DNA from 2 places in the Micromonospora sp. NPDC050686 genome. Region 1 is predicted to be linked to the other one. Evidence: riboswitches for the same ligand, from Rfam matches in the RefSeq annotation. Region 1 holds a riboswitch; the other holds the start of a gene.
What was found. Region 1 has a riboswitch for thiamine pyrophosphate ahead of thiE (thiamine phosphate synthase). Riboswitches for the same ligand answer to the same signal wherever they lie in the genome.

Region 1 (8,647 bases):
CCCGGTGTACGGGGTCCACGCGCCGCCGTCGAGCGAGAACTCCAGCGACTTAACCCCGGAACCGGCGTCGGTTGCGGCGAGGACCACCGGCACCGTGCCGGCGTGCCAGCCCTCGTCGCTCGGCGGCGCGAACGCCGCCGTGCTGACCGGTGCCGTCGCGTCGATCTTGATCGCGACCTTCTTGGTCTCCTCCATGTTGCCCGCCTCGTCGACCGAGCGGAACCGCACCTCGTGCTCGCCGTCACCGCTGACGGCCACCGGGGCGGTGTATGCCGTCCACGAGCCGGCCCCGTCGAGCTGGTACTCGGTGCGTGCCACCCCGCTGCCGTCCGCCCCGTCGGTGGCGGCCAGCGTGACGGTGACCGGCCCGGTGTGCCAGCCGGCGGTCGGGGTGCCGGAGACCGTGGCGGTGGTCACCGGCGCGGTGTCGTCGACCTGCCCGGCGGTCAGCCGGAAGTAGTCGAAGAACGCCGGCTTCGACACCGCCGCGTTGGCCCCGAGGGTGAACAGGCCGACCTTCGGGGTCGCCCCGACGGCGGCGTTGGTCAACGCCTCCAGCGTCTGCCAGTTCTCGCCGTCGGGCGAGTACGACGCGGTGAAGGTGTTGCCGCTACGGGCCAGCCGCAGGTGCCAGACCGCCGTGGTCAGGTTGCTCACCTGGGGCTGCGGGTTCTGTACCGCCCCGCCGATCTCGCTGCGGAACTCGATCCGCCGGTTGACCGGCTGGCCGGCCTGGTTGTCCACGATGAAGTCGAACTTCAGGTAGTTGTCGTCGTCGGCGTGGACGAGCAGACCCGCCTGCTGGTACTGCTCGGCCAGCTGGCTGCCGTCGACCCTCGTCTCGATGGTCCAGTCCCCGGACGGGGCGGTCTGCAGGATGAAGTTGGTCGGCCCGGTGTTGTCCGTGCCGTAGATGTCACCCTTCGGCACGTCGATCCGCAGCGCACCGTCGGTCACCTGGTACGTCAGCGGGTCCTCTCGCAGGATGGCGTTCCACCGGCACTTGTTCAGCGTGGTGCCGGTGAATTCGTCCGACGGGGCGACCGGCTCGGCCGGGGCGTCCGGCGTGATCTGGAACCAGTCGAAGACCGCATTCACCACCGGTGCCTCGGTGCCCCCGTTGAGCGCGAAGACACCGATCCGCGGGTTGTTGATGCCGGCCAGGGCGGCTGCCCGGCCGACCGTGGTGAAGGTGTTTCCGTCGGCGGAGACGGCGGCGGTCAGGTTCGTACCGTCGCTGATCAGCCGCACGTAGACGGTGTCACCGGCCGGCGCGGCGGTGGCGTCCGCCGACTCGTTGCGCGGCGAGCCTGCGGTCTCCCGGATGAACTCCACCCGGCGGCTGCCGGAGTAGAGCAGATCCACCTTGGCGTAGTTGTCGTCATCGCCGTAGAGGATCAGGCCGGCCTGCTGGTAGTTGGCGGTCACCGGCAGGGTGACCTTCGTGGTGGCCTGCCAGGCCCCGGTGGGCGCGGGCTGAAGCACCAGGTTGGTCGCGTCGTTGCGGGTGCCGTAGAGGTCACCCACCGCGGTGGGCAGCCGCAGCGCGCCGCCGGAGACCGAGTAGAGCTGGTTCTCCCGGACGACCGTCCAGCGGCCCTTGTCCAGTGCGCTGCCCGCGAAGTCGTCCGACCGGGCCCCGAAGCAGGAGGTGTTCGGGGCGTCCACCTTCACGGTGACCGTCGCGTACGCCTTCGCGCCGCGCTTGTCGGTCACGGTCAGGGTGGCCACGAACGTGCCCGGCGCGGTGTACGTGTGCCGCGCCCGCAGCGTCGTCGCGGTGCCGCCGTCACCGAAGTCCCAGGCGTACGTCAGCGGGGTGTCGCCCTCGGCGTCGGTGGCCGTGCCGTCGAACTCCACCGCGACCGGCGCGGTGCCGGTGGTCGGCGTCGCGGTGGCGGTGACCACCGGCGGCGCGTTGTCGGTGACGCCTCGGCCGAGGAAGTCCATCCAGTTGACGTTGAACACCGAGCCGGCGCCGCCGGCCGGGTCCTTCGCCACGAAGTACAGGGTCCCGACGGCCCGGTCGGTCGCGGTGACCGGCGCGGTGACGTCGGTGTACGTCTGCCAGTTGCCGGTGCCCGGAACGGTGGCGGTGGCGATCACCGGCCCGTCGACGGCGCCCGCGCGTACGTCGATCCGGCCGCCGCTGGTGGCCGAGGCGACCCGGAACCGGATCTGGTCGACGCCGGTCAGGTCGGCCGGCTGCACCGACCACCAGTCGCCGTCCTCGATGAAGCCGATGTTCTGCCCGCCGCCGGCCGCGTCGCTGGTGGTCTCCTTCTGCACGCCCGGGTCACCGCCGCCGGTGCTGCCGGGGGCCCGGCCGGTGGCGGTGTAGTACTCGGCCTGCTTCCGCTTGGGCTGCAACTGCTCGATCGCCCGGCCGGTGAGCGGGCCGGCCCCGCCGGCGCCCCCGGAGTCCGTGTAGCTCGCCTCGAAGACGGTGAAGACGTTCGCCTCGGCGCCGTGCCCGGAGGCGAGCGAGGTCTGCACCACGCCGGTGCAGCCGGTGTGCTGCTCCAGCGGGTGACCGTGCTCGTCGTGGCCGAGCAGCACCTGCAGCTTGACCCGGGCGCAGTCGATGGTGCCGTCCTCCGGGTCGGTCACCTTGATCGTGTAACGGACCTGGTCACCCCAGTCGAAGAAGCCGCCGTCCGGGGGGAACTCGATGGTCACGGTCGGCGCGGTGTTGCCGACGGTGACCGGCACGTTCGCCACCGCGGTACGGCCACTGGGGTTGGTGACGGTGAGCTGGGCGGTGTAGTTGCCGGCCGTGGCGTACGTGTGGGTCGGGTTCGCCTCGGTCGAGGTCTGCCCGTCGCCGAACGCCCAGGCGTACGTGAGCGTCCCGCCGTCCGGGTCGCGCGAGCCGGCGCTGGAGAACCGCACGGTCAGCGGTGCCGGGCCGGAGGTCGGGTCGGCGGCGGCCACCGCGATGGGGGCGCGGTCACCGGCGATGTAGTCGATCCGGTAGACCCCGGAGTTGTCGTTGTTGCCGCCGAAGCCGCTGCCCCACTCGATCAGGTAGAGCGCGCCGTCCGGACCGAACTCGAAGTCCATCGGCCGGATCATGCTCATCCCGGTCAGCAGTTGGTTGATGTCGATCAGCTCGGTGCCGGACCGGCCGACCTGCATGGTGTACATCTTCGACTGGTTCCACTCGCCGAACAGCGCCTTGCCGTCGAAGTAGGCCGGCCACTTGCGCTTCGAGGTGCTGTCGGCGTCGTACCGGTAGACCGGGCCGCCCATCGGGGCGCCCCCGCCGCCGATCTCGGGGAAGCGCGGGTTGCCGCCGTAGTTGTAGTCGACGGTGGCCGGGACGACCGGCGGCAGGGTGGTCAGGCCGGTGTTGTTCGGGGAGTCGTTCACCGGGGCCGCGCAGTTGAACTTCGCGCCGCTCGGACCGGACGGGAACTGGTAGTCGTTGTAGGCGACGTTCTGCCCCACGCAGTACGGCCAGCCGAAGTTGCCGGGCCCGCGGACGATGTTCCACTCCACCGTGTTGCCCGGGCCGCGCTCGGCGCTGGCGCTGCCGGCGTCTGGGCCGTAGTCGGCGACGTACAGCGTGTCGGTGGCCGGGTCGATGCCGATCCGGAACGGGTTGCGGAAGCCCATGGCGTAGATCTCGGGCCGGGTCTTCGCGGTGCCGGGGGCGAAGAGGTTGCCGGCCGGGACGGTGTAGCTGCCGTCGTCCTCCGGGTGGATCCGGATCACCTTGCCGCGCAGGTCGTTGGTGTTGGCCGAGGTGCGCTGCGCGTCGTAGTCCTGCCGGCCGGGCCGCTCGTCGATCGGGGCGTACCCGCTGGACTCGAACGGGTTGGTGTTGTCCCCGGTGGCCAGGTAGAGGTTGCCGGCGCTGTCGAAGGTCATCGTGCCGCCGGCATGGCAGCAGGTGTTGCGTTGGGTGTCGACCCGCAGCACGTCCTTGCGGCTGGCCGGGTCGAGGGTGTCACCGTTGACGGTGAACCGGGAGATCAGGTTGCGGGCCACCCCGTCGTTCGGCGCCCAGTAGAGGTAGATCCACTTGTTGGTGGCGAAGTCGGGGTCGAGGCGGAGGCCGAGCAGGCCGTCCTCGTTGCCGGTGAACACGTTCAGCGTCATCGCGGTGACCGGGTTGCCGCTGTCCGGCTTGACGATCTGCACCCGGCCGTCGCGCTCGGCGTAGAAGACCCGGCCGTCCGCGGCGATGTCCAGCTCCATCGGGTTGCTGGTGTTGCTGTCCAGGGTGACCTTCTCGAAGCTGCTGGTCTTCGAGGCCGCGCAGTCGCCGCGCTCCACCCCGGCCGCGGTGCGGATGCCGCCGAGCAGGTGGGTGAGGAACCCGGGCTCGGCGTACGACTCCCGGGTGTGCCCGCCGCCGGTGTACCAGGCCCGTCCGCCGTCGAAGTCCTGGCACCAGGCGATCGGGTGGTCGTGCCCCATCGCGCCGGCGCCCGGGGTGTAGCTCGTCTCGTCCAGGCTGGACAGCACGTGCACCTTGGCGCGCGGGTTGGTCCGGAAGTTGTACCACTCGTCGAACCGGGACCAGCGCTCCGGCAGGTGGGCGGTGGACGGGTGGGCCGGGTCCTCCACCTTGACGGTGGCCTGCTGGTTGGCCGGGTGGTTGGCGAACCAGGCGCCGACCAGGTCGCCGTACCAGGGCCAGCTGTACTCGGTGTCGGAGGCGGCGTGGATGCCGACGTAGCCGCCGCCCGCCTTGACGTACCGCTCGAACGCGGCCTGCTGGTCGGCGTCGAGCACGTCGCCGGTGGTGGAGAGCCAGATCACGGCGCGGTACTTGGCGAGGTTGTCGTCGGTGAAGGCCGCGCCGTCCTCGGTGGTGTCCACCGTGAAGCCGTGGTCGGTGCCGAGCTTCTGGATGGCGGCGATGCCGGTGGGGATCGAGTCGTGCCGGAAACCGGCGGTCTTCGAGAAGACCAGCACGGAGAACGCCTCGGCGGCCTGGGCCGCGCTCGCGGGCACCGGTGCGGCGGCCTGGGCCGCGGACACCGGCGCGGCGCCCTGGGCCGCGGCGGACGCCGGCGCGGGGGCGCCGAGCAGCACGGTCGAGGCCACGCTGAGGGAGAGCAGGGCGACGGGGATTCTTGATCGGCGATGCCGGCCGTGACGGCGGAACAAGGACACGAGGTCTCCTTCGTCCGGTGTGGACGTCCTGCGGAAGCGGCTCGCCGAAGACCGCCCGATCCGACTGCGGGGCGCCCTGCCAGCAGGGATCCCCGGTCCGCGAATTTTTGTCGAATCGCTGAACAAATTAGTTCCGGTCCATGTGTGCCGGGCAAGGGAAATGCTTGTAACGGTTCGGTAACGACACGTCACATTCCCCCATAGAGGACTCAAAGGGGATGGCGGACGGCCGCGTTCCCGGCCACCGGCGGCGCCCGCCCCCGCCCGACCTGGGCTTGGCGGATCCGGCGATCCGTCGTACGGTGACAACCACGTGACCCACGGGAGCCCGGTGCACCGGGCTGAGAGGGGGGCTGAGCGCCCCCGACCGTCGAACCTGATCCGGGTAATGCCGGCGCAGGGAGGAGAGTTGCCGTGCCGTCCCTGGGGCGACTGCATCTGATCACCGACACCCGGCCCGGCCGGGACCCGCTCGGCGTGCTGCGTGCCGCCCTGCCGGTGGCCCGCGCCGAGCTGGTCGTCCAGGTCCGGGTGACCGACGACGCCACCGACCGCGAGGCGTACGAGCTGGCCCGCGCGGCGGTCGCGCTCTGCCGGCCGTACGGGGCGACCTGCCTGGTCAACGACCGGCTGCACGTGGCGCTGGCGGCCGGCGCCGCGGGCGGGCACGTCGGTGCGGACGACCTGCCCGTCGAGGCGGCCCGCCGGGTGCTCGGGCCCACGGCGGTGCTCGGCGCCACCGCCCGGGAGCCGGACACCGCCGCCGCGGCGGTCGCCGCCGGGGCCGGCTACCTCGGCGTCGGCCCCTGCCACGCCACCGACACCAAGACCGGCCTGCCCGACCCGATCGGCCCCGCGGGCGTGCGCGCGGTCGCCCGGGCGGTGTCCGTACCGGTGATCGCGATCGGCGGGGTGACCGCCGCGACGGTGCCGGCACTGCGCGCCGCCGGGGCGTACGGGGTGGCGGTGGTCGGTGCGCTCTCGGCCGCCACCGACCCGGCCCGCGCCACCGCCGAGCTGATCGAGTCGCTGACGTGTTAAGCGGGGGCCCCGCTACTACCGAAAGCGTTAACCGGGGTCCCTTCCTTGCGGATGTGGGGGTGGTGGGGGCGGGGCCGGTCGGGCTGGCGATCGCGTGGCGGTGCGCGGCTCGGGGACTGCGCGTCGTGGTGCACGATCCGGCGCCCGGGTCGGGGGCGTCGCACGTCGCCGCCGGGATGCTGTCGCCGGTGGCCGAGGCGTACTTCGGCGAGCGGGAGCTGACCGGGCTGCTCGCCGAGTCCGCCGCCCGGTGGCCCGGGTTCGCCGCCGAGCTGGCCGAGGCGGCCGGCGCCGACCTGGGCTACCGCACCGACGGGACGCTGGTGGTCGGGCTGACCGCCGACGACCTGGCCGAGGCGCGCCGGCTCTGGGCGTACCAGCAGGGGCTGGGGCTGCCGATCAGCGCCCTGCGCCCGTCGCAGCTGCGGGACCGCGAACCGGCGCTGGCGCCCCGGGTGCGCGGTGGGGCGGTCGCCCCCGGCGACCACCAGGTCGATCCGCGCCGGCTGGTCGCCGCGCTGCGCACCGCCGCGCGACGGGCCGGCGCCACGCTGCTGCCCGGCGCGGTCACCGCGCCGAACGAGGTGGCCGCGCCGGTGGTCGTGGTCGCCGCCGGCTGCGGCGCCGCCGCGCTGACCGGCCTGCCGGTCCGGCCGGTGAAGGGCCAGGTCCTCCGGCTCCGCGCGCCCGGCCGTGGCGCGCCGGGCTTCCGGCACGTGATCCGGGGGTACGCCGACGGCGAGTCGGTCTACCTGGTGCCCCGGGACAGCGGCGAGGTGGTGGTCGGGGCGACCGTCGAGGAGCGCGCCGACACCGAGGTCACCGCCGGCGCGGTGCTGCGGCTGCTGCGCGCCGCCGTCGACCTGGTCCCCGAGCTGGCCGAGTACGAGCTGGTCGAGGCGTCCGCCGGGCTGCGCCCCGGCACGCCGGACAACGCGCCGATCATCGGACCGCTGCCCGGCCGGCCCGGTGTGCTCGCGGCCACCGGGCACCACCGGCACGGCATCGTGCTCACCCCGGTCACCGCCGACCTGGTCACCGAGCTGATCGTCACCGGCACCCCGGACCCGCTGCTCGCGCCGTTCCGGCCGGACCGGTTCGCCGGCGCGGCCGGGCAACCCGTCACGCAGGAGGAGACGTGGAACTGACCGTCAACGGCGCCGGGCGGGAAGTGCCCGGCGGAACGAGCGTCGAGGACCTGGTCCGCGCCGTCACCGACCAGCGGCGCGGGCTCGCCGTCGCGGTCAACGGGGAGGTGGTGCCGCGCGGCGGGTGGCCGGCCACCGTGCTGCGCGACGGCGACCGGGTCGAGGTGCTCAGCGCCGCCCAGGGCGGGTGAGCGCGGTGGCGCTGACCATCGGCGGCGAGACCTACGGCTCGCGGCTCATCCTCGGCACCGGCGGCGCGGCCAACCTGCACGTGCTGGAGCAGGCCGTCCGGGCCGCCGGCACCGAGCTGGTGACCCTCGCCCTGCGCCGGGTCGACACCAACGCGGTGGCCGGCGGCGGGCTGCTCGACCTGCTGGAGCGGTGCGGGGTGCGGCTGCTGCCGAACACGGCCGGCTGCCACACCGCCGCCGAGGCGGTGAAGGTGGCCCACCTGGCCCGGGAGGCGTTCGGCACCGACCGGGTGAAGCTGGAGGTGATCGGCGACGAGCGCACCCTGCTGCCGGACGGGGTGGAGCTGCTGCGCGCCGCGGAGGAGCTGGTGGCCGACGGGTTCACCGTGCTGCCGTACACCTCGGACGACCCGATCCTGGCCCGGCGGCTGGCCGACGTGGGGTGCGCGGCGGTGATGCCGGCCGGCGCGCCCATCGGCTCCGGCCTGGGGGTGAGCAACCCGCACCACATCCGGCTGATCCGGCAGGGCGTCGACGTGCCGGTGATCCTGGACGCGGGGATCGGCACCGCCTCCGACGCCGCGCTCGCCATGGAACTGGGCTGCGACGGCGTGCTGCTGGCCAGCGCCGTCACCCGCGCCGCCGACCCGGTGGCGATGGCCACGGCGATGCGGTACGCCGTCGAGGCCGGCCGCCTCGCCGCCGGCGCCGGTCGGATCCCCCGCCGGTTCCACGCCCTGGCGTCCACCCCGGACGAGGGGCGGCCCGAGCTGTGACCCGTGCGGAGCGGACCCGCCCCGGGCACCGGGCCGGGCCGGTGGGGGCGCCCGGGCCGGTGGCGCCGGCCGGAATGGTGGGGGCGCCCGGGCCGGTGCCGGCCGGGCCGGTGGTGCTCACCGACCGGCGGCTGGCGCGCGGGCCACTGGTGGGGGTGGTCGCGGCGGCCGTCGCCGGGGGAGTGCGCTGGGTGGTGCTGCGGGAGCGGGACCTGCCCCGGGCCGAGCGGGCCGCCCTCGCCGCCGACCTGCGCCGGGTCCTCGCCGAGGCCGGCGGCACCCTGATCGTCGCCGGGCCGGACCCGCTCGGCGGCGCCGCCGTCCACCTGCCCGCCGCCGGCCCGTACCCGCCGCCCCGGCACAC
Region 2 (8,647 bases), on a different contig from region 1:
TTGCGCTGCCAGCGCTGCTTCTCGGTTTCCTTCGACACTCGGCGCTACCTCCCACTCAACCGGCGACGCCGGCGGAGGAGCGCCCCGCCGGCAGCGCCGGAAGTGCCCCGCCACCACGTCGACGAAACCAGTTCATGATCCGCGGCGGATTCGGCCGGCGTAGCGGGCCTCCAGCGCGTCGTTGTGCTCGTCGCCACCGGCGATGTTGGCCGACAGGTACACCGGGGGCCGCTCCCCCGCCGCCAGCAGCCGCGCCACCACCTCGGCGACGATCTGCTGCGCCAGCAGCGCGGCGGTGATCGAGGAGACCGCGCCGACCGCGCCGCCGCCGGGCAGCGGGAGCGTCGCGTCGCCGTACGGGGAGCCGTTGTCCAGCACCACGTCGGCGAAGTCGGCGAGCTTGCGCCCGGACGGGTGGCGGGACGTCATCCGGGCCGAGTGCTCCGCCGAGGTGATCGCCACGAGCCGATGGCCGCGCTCGGCGACCAGGGCGGCGAACTCCACCATCGCCCCGTTCACCCCGGAGTTGGAGGCCAGCACGAAGATGTCCGCCGGGCGTACCGGGGCCAGCGCGTAGAGGCGGTGCGCCACGGCCGGGTCGCGTTCCAGCTTCGGGCCGAGGACGCCGGCCGGCTCGCCGCCGTGCAACACCAGGTCGCGCAGCGCGATCCGGTTGGTGGGCACCAGCCCGCCGGCCCGCCCGGCGATCTCCATGGCGAGCGCCTCGGAGTGGCCGGTGCCGAACGCGTGCACGATGCCGTCGGCCCGCAGCGCCTCGGCGATCAGGTCGGCCGCCCGCCCGACGGCGTCGCGTTGCGTCCGCGCCACCCGTTCGATCGTCTCCGTGACCACCGCCAGGTACGCCTCCGCGCTCACCGTCATGCTTCCTCCGTCCGTCGGTGGCGGGCCAGCCAGCCCACCGCGAAGTCCACCGCCGCCCGCTGCCGCACCAGCCGGCCCGTCCCGTCGCCGACCGGGCCGAGCCGGACCGCCCCGGTCGCCTCCAGGTCGGCGCCGAGCCGGGCGAAGTCGCTCTCGTCCAGGTCGACGTCGTCCCACCACACCCAGTCCCGGCCACCGTCGGCGGTCCGCACCGCCGCGCCGCAGCGCTGCCGGGGCGGCGCGGGTTGCCGGTACTCGGCCAGGTGCAGTGAGGTGCTGTGGCCGTGGTCGACGCCGAGCAGCAGCACGTCGGCGTCGAGCTCGTGCAGGCGGGCCAGCGGGGAGCCCTCGCCGAGCATGCCGGCCAGCGTGTGACCGGCGACGATCCGCTCGGCGGCCGGCCCGAGCGCGGCGAACGAGACGTGCGGGTGGTCGCTGCGCCGGGCGCCGGGCGAGGTCCGGACCAGCTCGGCCAGGGTGCCCATGAACCGGCTCGGGGTGACCGCCGGGTCGAAGCCGGGCATCTCCGCCCGGATGACCGGCCACCAGTCCGCCGGCACCGGCGGGTTGCTCCAGCCCGCCGGGTCGCTGTTCTCCGGGGTGTGGGTGGGCACCACCACCGTGCCGTCCGGGCCGAGTACGTCGCGCAGGGCGAGCAGCACGGCCTCCGGCCCGCCGCAGAGGAAGCCCAGCCCGCGCAGGGCCGCGTGCACCAGCACGGTCCCGCCGGGGCGTACGCCGAGGGCGCGCAGCTGGGCGGCGAGCGAGGCGCGGGTGTGCGGCCGGGCCGGCACGGCGGGCGCGCTCACCGGCCGACCCGGGCGAGGATCGCCTCGGCCAGCCGGTCGGGCGCCTCGTCCGGGATCCAGTGGGTCACCCCGGTCAGCTCGACGAAGCGGTAGTCGCCGGTCACCCGCCCGGCGCAGGCCGCCGCCGCGGTCCGCCCGATGGCGGCGTCCCGGTCGCTCCAGACGAACGTGGTGGGCACGGTCACCGGGCCGACCGCCTTCAGGTCCGCCCCAGCCATCGCCCGGTACCAGTTCAGCGCGGCGGTCAGCGCGCCCGGCTCGCGCATCGGGTCGGCGTAGCGGGCCACCCGGGCGGCGTCGCCGACCCCGGCGAGCATCCGGCGCAGCGCGGCGGCGCGCAGCCCGAGCAGCACCTTCTCCGCCTTGCCCGGCATCCGGAACAACGCCAGGTACGACGAGCGGGCCTTCTGGCGCGGGTCGTCGGCCAGCGCCCGCGCCATCGCGGCCGGGTGCGGCACGGAGACCGCGGTCAGCGTCCGCACCCGGTCGGGGTGGGCCGCCGCCAGGCCCCAGGCCACGATCGCGCCCCAGTCGTGCCCGACCAGGTGCGCGGTGGGCACGCCGAGCGCGTCGAGCACGCCGGCCGCGTCGGCCACCAGCTCCGGAATCCGGTACGCCTCGACCGCCGCCGGCCGCGCCCCCGGCGAGTAGCCGCGCTGGTCCAGCGCGTACGTGCGCAGCCCGGCGGCGTGCAGTGCGGGCGTCACGTCGTCCCACTCGCCGCTGTGCTGGGGGAACCCGTGCAGCAGCAGCACCGGGTCGCCGTCCGCCGGCCCGCCCGCGCGTACCTCGAACGTGAGACCCCGCGCGTCGATCTGCATGATCGGCAGCCTAACCCGGTCCACCCACGCCCGGCCGCCCACCTGGGCCCGGGCCCGGCAACGGTGCTAGCGTCTGCCGAGAGACAACTTCACCTCCGACAGGGGAGCGCACAGCGCTGAGAGTGCGGGCCGAGGCCCGCAGACCCTCGAACCTGATCTGGGTAATGCCAGCGCAGGGAGTTCGGTCGACCTCCAGCCGCGCCGTCGTCCGGTCCGTCCGGGCACGGCGTGCGTCTTCTCCTGGTTCGTACCACTGGACTGGGAGCACCGCATGGACAACACCAACAGCAAGCAGTGGCGCACCATCGACATCGTGGTCGCCGCGGTGATCGCCGTCGCCTTCGGCGTCATCTTCTGGGCCTGGGGCCTGGTGTGGAAGGCGACCGACCCGGCCTTCGCCGCCGCGCCGGCCACCCAGGCGATCCTCTACGGCGTCTGGCTGGTCCCGGCGGTGCTGGGCGGCCTGGTCATCCGCAAGCCCGGCGCGGCGCTGTTCTGCGAGGCGGTCGCCGCGACGGTCTCCGCGCTGCTCGGCTCGGAGTGGGGCGGCGTCACCATCGTCCAGGGCCTGATCCAGGGGCTCGGCGCGGAGCTGGCCTTCGCCGCCTTCGCGTACCGCTCGTTCCGGCTCCCGACGGCGCTGCTCGCCGGCGCGCTGACCGGTCTCAGCGCCGCCCTGTTCGACTTCTTCGTCTGGAACACCGCCTACGGGATGGGTTACCGGCTGACGTACGGGGCGCTCACCGTGGTCAGCGCCGCGATCGTGGCAGGTCTCGGCGGCTGGCTGCTCACCCGCGCCCTGGCCAACACCGGCGCGCTGGACCGCTTCCCCGCCGGCCGCGAACGCGCCGCGGTCTGACGCCGGCGCGGAGGAAGGGGCGCGGCCGGGTGAGCGAGGTGGTGCTGCGCGGGTTCGGGTGGCGGCACGCCGGGCGGAAGCGCTGGGCGGTACGCGGGGCGGACCTGCGCATCGAGCGCGGGGAGCGGGTGCTGCTGCTCGGGCCCTCCGGGGCGGGCAAGAGCACCCTGCTCGCCGCCCTCGCCGGCCTGCTCGCCGAGGACTCCGGCGAGCAGGAGGGCACCGTCGAGGTCGACGGGCTCGACCCGCGCAAGGCCCGGGAACGGGTCGGCATCGTCTTCCAGGACCCGGAGAGCCAGCTCGTGATGGCCCGCAGCGGCGACGACGTCGCGTTCGGGCTGGAGAACCGGGGCGTACCCGCCGAGGAGATCTGGCCCCGGGTGGACGAGGCACTGCGCCGGGTCGGCTTCCCGTACCACCGGGACCGGCCCACCGCCGCGCTCTCCGGCGGCGAGCAGCAGCGGCTGGCCCTGGCCGGGGCGCTCGCCCTGCGGCCGGAGTTGCTGCTGCTCGACGAGCCCACCGCCAACCTCGATCCGGCCGGCGCGGCGCTGGTCCGCACGGCCGTCGCCCGCGCGGCGGACGACGACACCACGCTGATCCTGGTCGAGCACCGGGTCGCCGAGGCCCTGCCGCTGGTCGACCGGGTCGTCGTGCTGGCGGCCGGCGGCGGGGTCCGGGCCGACGGACCGCCGGCCGAGGTCTTCGCCCGGCACGGCGACGCGCTCGCCGCCGAGGGCGTCTGGGTGCCGGGCCGCACCGCGCCGCGCCGGCAGGCGAGCGGTCCGGCCGGGGACGTGCTGCTCACTGCCGACCGGCTCGGCCTGCCGCCCCGGCTGGGCCCCACCGACCTTCGGGTACGCGCCGGCGAGGCGCTCGCCGTGCTCGGCCCGAACGGCGCCGGCAAGTCCACCCTGGCCCTGCTGCTGGGCGGGCTGCTCCGCCCCGGCACCGGTACGGCCACCGCCTCCGCCGAACTCGCCGGCCGGGATGCCCGTACTCCCCCGCACCGCTGGCGGGCCCCCGCCCTGACCCGGCGGATCGGCTCGGTCTTCCAGGACCCCGAGCATCAGTTCGTCACCGGCACCGTCCACGACGAGCTGGCGCTCGGGCCCCGCCGCACCGGCCAGCCCGAGCCGGCGGTACGGGCCACCGTGGACGCCCTGCTGGAGCGGCTGGGCCTCAGCCGGCTGGCGGGCGCCAACCCGTACACCCTCTCCGGCGGCGAGGCGCGGCGGCTGAGCGTGGCGACCGCCCTGGCCACCGCGCCCCGCCTGCTCATCTGCGACGAGCCGACGTTCGGCCAGGACCGGCGGACCTGGCTGGCGCTGGTCGACCTCTTCGCCGAGCTGCGCGACGCCGGCCACGGCGTCGTCACGGTCACCCACGACGCGGACTTCGTCGCCGCGCTGGCCGACCGGACCGTCACCTTGGAGGGCCGAGCCGCGCAGCCGACCGAGGCGGCCGGCCAGTGATCGACGTCGAGCCGGTCGCCGCGCCCGGCGCGCCGCTGGCCCGCCGCAACCCGGTGGCGAAGCTGGCCGCCGCGCTGGTCTTCTCGTTCGTGCTGCTGGCGACGCTGGACCCGGTCGCCCCGGCCCTCGCCCTCGCGGTCGAACTGGCCGTGCTGCCGCTGTTCGGCGTCCGCTACCGGGTGCTGGCCCGGCGGGCCTGGCCGCTGCTGGCCGGCGCCGCCGGCATCCTGGTCACGCTGATGCTCTTCGCCGCCGACCGCTCGGGCCCGGTGCTGCTGCACGCCGGTCCCGTCCTGGTCACCGAGGGGGTCCTGGTCACCGCGCTCGGCCTGGTGCTGCGGCTGCTGGCGGTGGCGCTGCCCGGGGTGATCGTCTTCGCCACCACCGATGCCACCGACCTGGCCGACGCGCTGGTCCAGAACGCGAAGGCGCCGGCCGGCTTCGCCATCGGCGCGTTGGCGGCGTTCCGGCTGGTGCCGCTCCTGGAGCAGGAATGGCAGATGATCAGCATGGCCCGCCGCGCGCGCGGCGTGGACGCCGGCCGCAACCCGCTGGCGAAGCTCCAGCTGTTCGGGTCGACCGCGTTCGCGCTGCTGGTCGGCGCCATCCGGCGGGGCACCCGGCTGGCGGTGGCGATGGATGCGCGCGGCTTCGACGCCGGCATCCCCCGGACGGTCGCCCGCCGGCAGCGCTTCACTCTCGCCGACACGCTGCTGATCGTCGCGGCGGCACTGACGGCCGGTGCGGCGCTGACGGTCAGCGTCCTGCTCGGCACCTTCCGCCCGCTGCTCGGCTAGGCCTAGGAAGCCACGCCGCCCGGTCGCGCCACCCCACTCTGGTACGCCCGCACCACCGCCTGCACCCGGTCACGGACGCCCAGCTTGGCGAAGATGCGGTTGACGTGCGTCTTCACCGTCGCCTCGCCGACGAAAAGCTGGCCGGCGATCTCCCGGTTCGACAGGCCCAGCGCCATCAGCCGCAGCACGTCGGTCTCCCGGGCGGTGAGTTCCGTCAGCCCAGGGCCGGCGGCGACCGGCGCGGCGGCGGTGTAGTGGTCGATCAGTCGGCGGGTGATCGACGGAGAGAGCAGGGCGTCACCGCGCGCCGCCGTGCGAAGCGCCTCGGCCAGGTCCCGGGGCGGGGTGGTCTTGAGCAGGAACCCCGACGCGCCGGCGCGCAGCGCCCGGTAGACGTACTCGTCGAGGTCGAACGTGGTCAGCATGATGATCCGGACGTCGGTGCGCGCGGCCAGGATGCGCTCGGTGGCCGCTATCCCGTCGACGCGCGGCATGTGGATGTCCATCAGGACCACGTCGGGTTCCAGCCGGGCGGCGAGGCGCACCGCCTCCGCACCGTCCGCGACGTCGGCGACCACCTCGATGTCGGGGTGCACCCCGAGGATCATGCGCAGACCGCCCCGGACCAGTGCCTCGTCGTCGGCGACAAGGACCCGGATCACCTGGCACTCCCGGTCGCGGACAGCGGCGACCCGGCCACGTCGGCGTCGAACGGCAACACGACCCGGACCTGGAACCCGCCGTGCGGACGCGGGCCTGCCTCGACCCTCCCGCCGAACAATTCGGCGCGTTCCCGGATGCCGGTGAGCCCATGGCCACCGTCGGAGCCGCCGCGGGCCGGGCCCGGTCCGTCGTCGACGACGTGCAACCGCAACTGGCCATCGCTCACCTCCACGGTGATCGCGACGGCCGCCCCGGGCGCGTGCCGGGCGGCGTTGGTCAGCGCCTCCTGGAGGATCCGGTAACCGCTGACGTCGGCGGCCACCGGCACCTCGGCCAGGTCACCGGTGACGGTGACGTCGGTCCGTCCCCCGGCCACCCGGACAGCGGTCAGCAGCGAATCGATCCGCCGCAGCGAGGGCAGGCCCTCCGGCGCGGGTTCGGTGCCCCGGAGGATCACCAGCAGCCGGCGCAACTCGGTCACCACCTCGCGCCCGACGTCCTGCACGGTTTCCAGCGACTCATGGGCCCGTGCGACGTCGGCGTCGAGCACCGCCTGCGCCGCCCCGGCCTGGAGCACCATCACCGAGACCCCGTGCGACACGATGTCGTGCAACTCCCGGGCCACCCTCAGCCGCTCGTCGGTCCGGGCCGCGGCCTCCCGTTCCGCGGCGAGCGCCACCAGCCGGGCCGCCTGCGCCCGCCGCATCCGCACCGCGTAACCGGGGCCCAGCACGGCCAGCGCGACGAAGACGATGAACACCCAGTCGGTGTCACCAGCCATGGCGTTCTCGACGCCGAGAGCGATGAAGTAGCCGCTGGCCGCGACCCCCGGCCCACCCCGCCCGCCGACCGCAACGCAGCCGAAACAGGCGGCGAGCAGGGCGACCAGCGGCACGACCGGCCATTCGGGGAGAACCGGCGTGAAGCTCTGCGCGGTGAAGCAGCCGGCGGCCAGGACGGCGGCCGCCCGGGGGTACGCCGTGCAGCCGGCCACCGCGAGCCCGTAGCCGACGAGCAGCACCGTGAGTACGGCCAGCCAGCCGGCGGGCAACGCCGCCAGGTCCGGTCCCTCGCCCTCGACGTACCCGGCGAGCGGGACGTAGAGCTCGGCCAGCCCGAACGCGACCAGCGCGGCCCCCGCCACTGCGACGGCGATCTCCCGCCACCGGAATCGGACGTCAAGGGCTGACATGGGGAGAGGGTATCGACGGCGGCCCCTCGCGGCATCCACCCGAGGGTGGAGGGCGCCGAGGCCTGATTCCACCCGAGGTCAACTCGGCGGCGGACGATCCCGGCCGGCGCGGCGCCTAGCGTCCAGCACACCGTTTCGAGAGGGAGACTTGTGATGGATGACAGCACCGGACGCCGGTACGGCCGATCGATCACCGCGTTCACGCTGGCCGCCGGGGGCTTGCTCTACGGCGTCGCGAACGCCTTCTACTGGGTGATGTTCCCCGATGACGTGTCGGAGGGCACCGGCAACCTGGCGGTGGCCGCCGCCAACCTGGGCGCGTGGCGGGCGGAGACACTCCTGTTCGCGCTGGCGCACCTGCTGCTGCTGCCGGCCACGCTCGGGCTCGCCGTCGTACTGGGCCAGCTCCGGCCCGTGGTGGCCACCGTGGGCGGTGCCGCGGCCGTGCTCGGGCTCTACTTCTCCACCGTCCACCTCTGGCAGTACAACGCCTTCTTCGGGGCGCTGGCCGGTGCCGGGGTCGACGCGGACACCGCCCGGCCGGTGGTGACCGCCCTCGAGGCCGACCCGTTCGTGATGTCGTCGTTCGCGGTCTGGCTGCTGGGTTGGACGATCGGTCTGCTGGTGCTGGCCTTCGGCGCCTGGCGCGCCCGTGTGGTGGCGCTCTGGGTGCCGCTCGTGCTCACCGCCGGCCTGGTGCTCGACATCGTCACCGAAGGCGTCCCGCTCAAGGTCATCGTGAGCGTCCTGATGGTGGCGGGCCTGTCTGGGCTGGCCCTGGGCGTACGGCGGCACCGGGCAACCGTCGCGGCACCGGAGGCGACAGCGCCCGTGGCGACGCACTCCTGAGACCGGAGGGGAGCGGGCGGAGCCGTGGTGATGACCACGGCCCCGCCCGCGGGCTGTCTCCCCATCGTGTTACCCGGTGCGTCAGCTGCGCCGGAACGCGTAAAACCTGGTCTGGCCCGCACGCTGGGCGCGCCCGGAGAAGCCGGCCTGCCGGTCGGTCGGCACGCTCGCCGGCGGCGAGGTGTCCGCCCGACGCGGCAGGGCCACCGGCGCCATCGGCAGCGCCAAGGGGGTAACGGCCAGGGTGTCGAGGTCCTCCGGGGTGACGTCCACCCGGGACGGCGACGGTTTGCGGGATTT

Region 2: another riboswitch for thiamine pyrophosphate. It lies ahead of AB0H57_RS24145 (ECF transporter S component); the one in region 1 lies ahead of thiE (thiamine phosphate synthase).

Annotation. Positions count from the first base shown of each region.
Region 1 covers NZ_JBFAID010000006.1:110,447-119,093, reverse strand. Annotated here, with positions in the region: gene AB0H57_RS08030 (ThuA domain-containing protein) at 1-5,127, opposite strand, end outside; TPP riboswitch at 5,439-5,547, shown strand; gene thiE (thiamine phosphate synthase) at 5,542-6,168, shown strand; gene thiO (glycine oxidase ThiO) at 6,162-7,316, shown strand; gene thiS (sulfur carrier protein ThiS) at 7,307-7,507, shown strand; gene AB0H57_RS08010 (thiazole synthase) at 7,513-8,283, shown strand; gene AB0H57_RS08005 (thiamine phosphate synthase) at 8,358-8,647, shown strand, end outside.
Region 2 covers NZ_JBFAID010000044.1:11,324-19,970, forward strand. Annotated here, with positions in the region: gene AB0H57_RS24125 (DUF6328 family protein) at 1-38, opposite strand, end outside; gene AB0H57_RS24130 (SIS domain-containing protein) at 133-882, opposite strand; gene AB0H57_RS24135 (AAC(3) family N-acetyltransferase) at 879-1,691, opposite strand; gene AB0H57_RS24140 (alpha/beta hydrolase) at 1,688-2,512, opposite strand; TPP riboswitch at 2,603-2,709, shown strand; gene AB0H57_RS24145 (ECF transporter S component) at 2,784-3,371, shown strand; gene AB0H57_RS24150 (ABC transporter ATP-binding protein) at 3,401-4,846, shown strand; gene AB0H57_RS24155 (energy-coupling factor transporter transmembrane component T) at 4,843-5,643, shown strand; gene AB0H57_RS24160 (response regulator transcription factor) at 5,646-6,305, opposite strand; gene AB0H57_RS24165 (sensor histidine kinase) at 6,302-7,498, opposite strand; gene AB0H57_RS24170 (hypothetical protein) at 7,652-8,347, shown strand; gene AB0H57_RS24175 (hypothetical protein) at 8,429-8,647, opposite strand, start outside.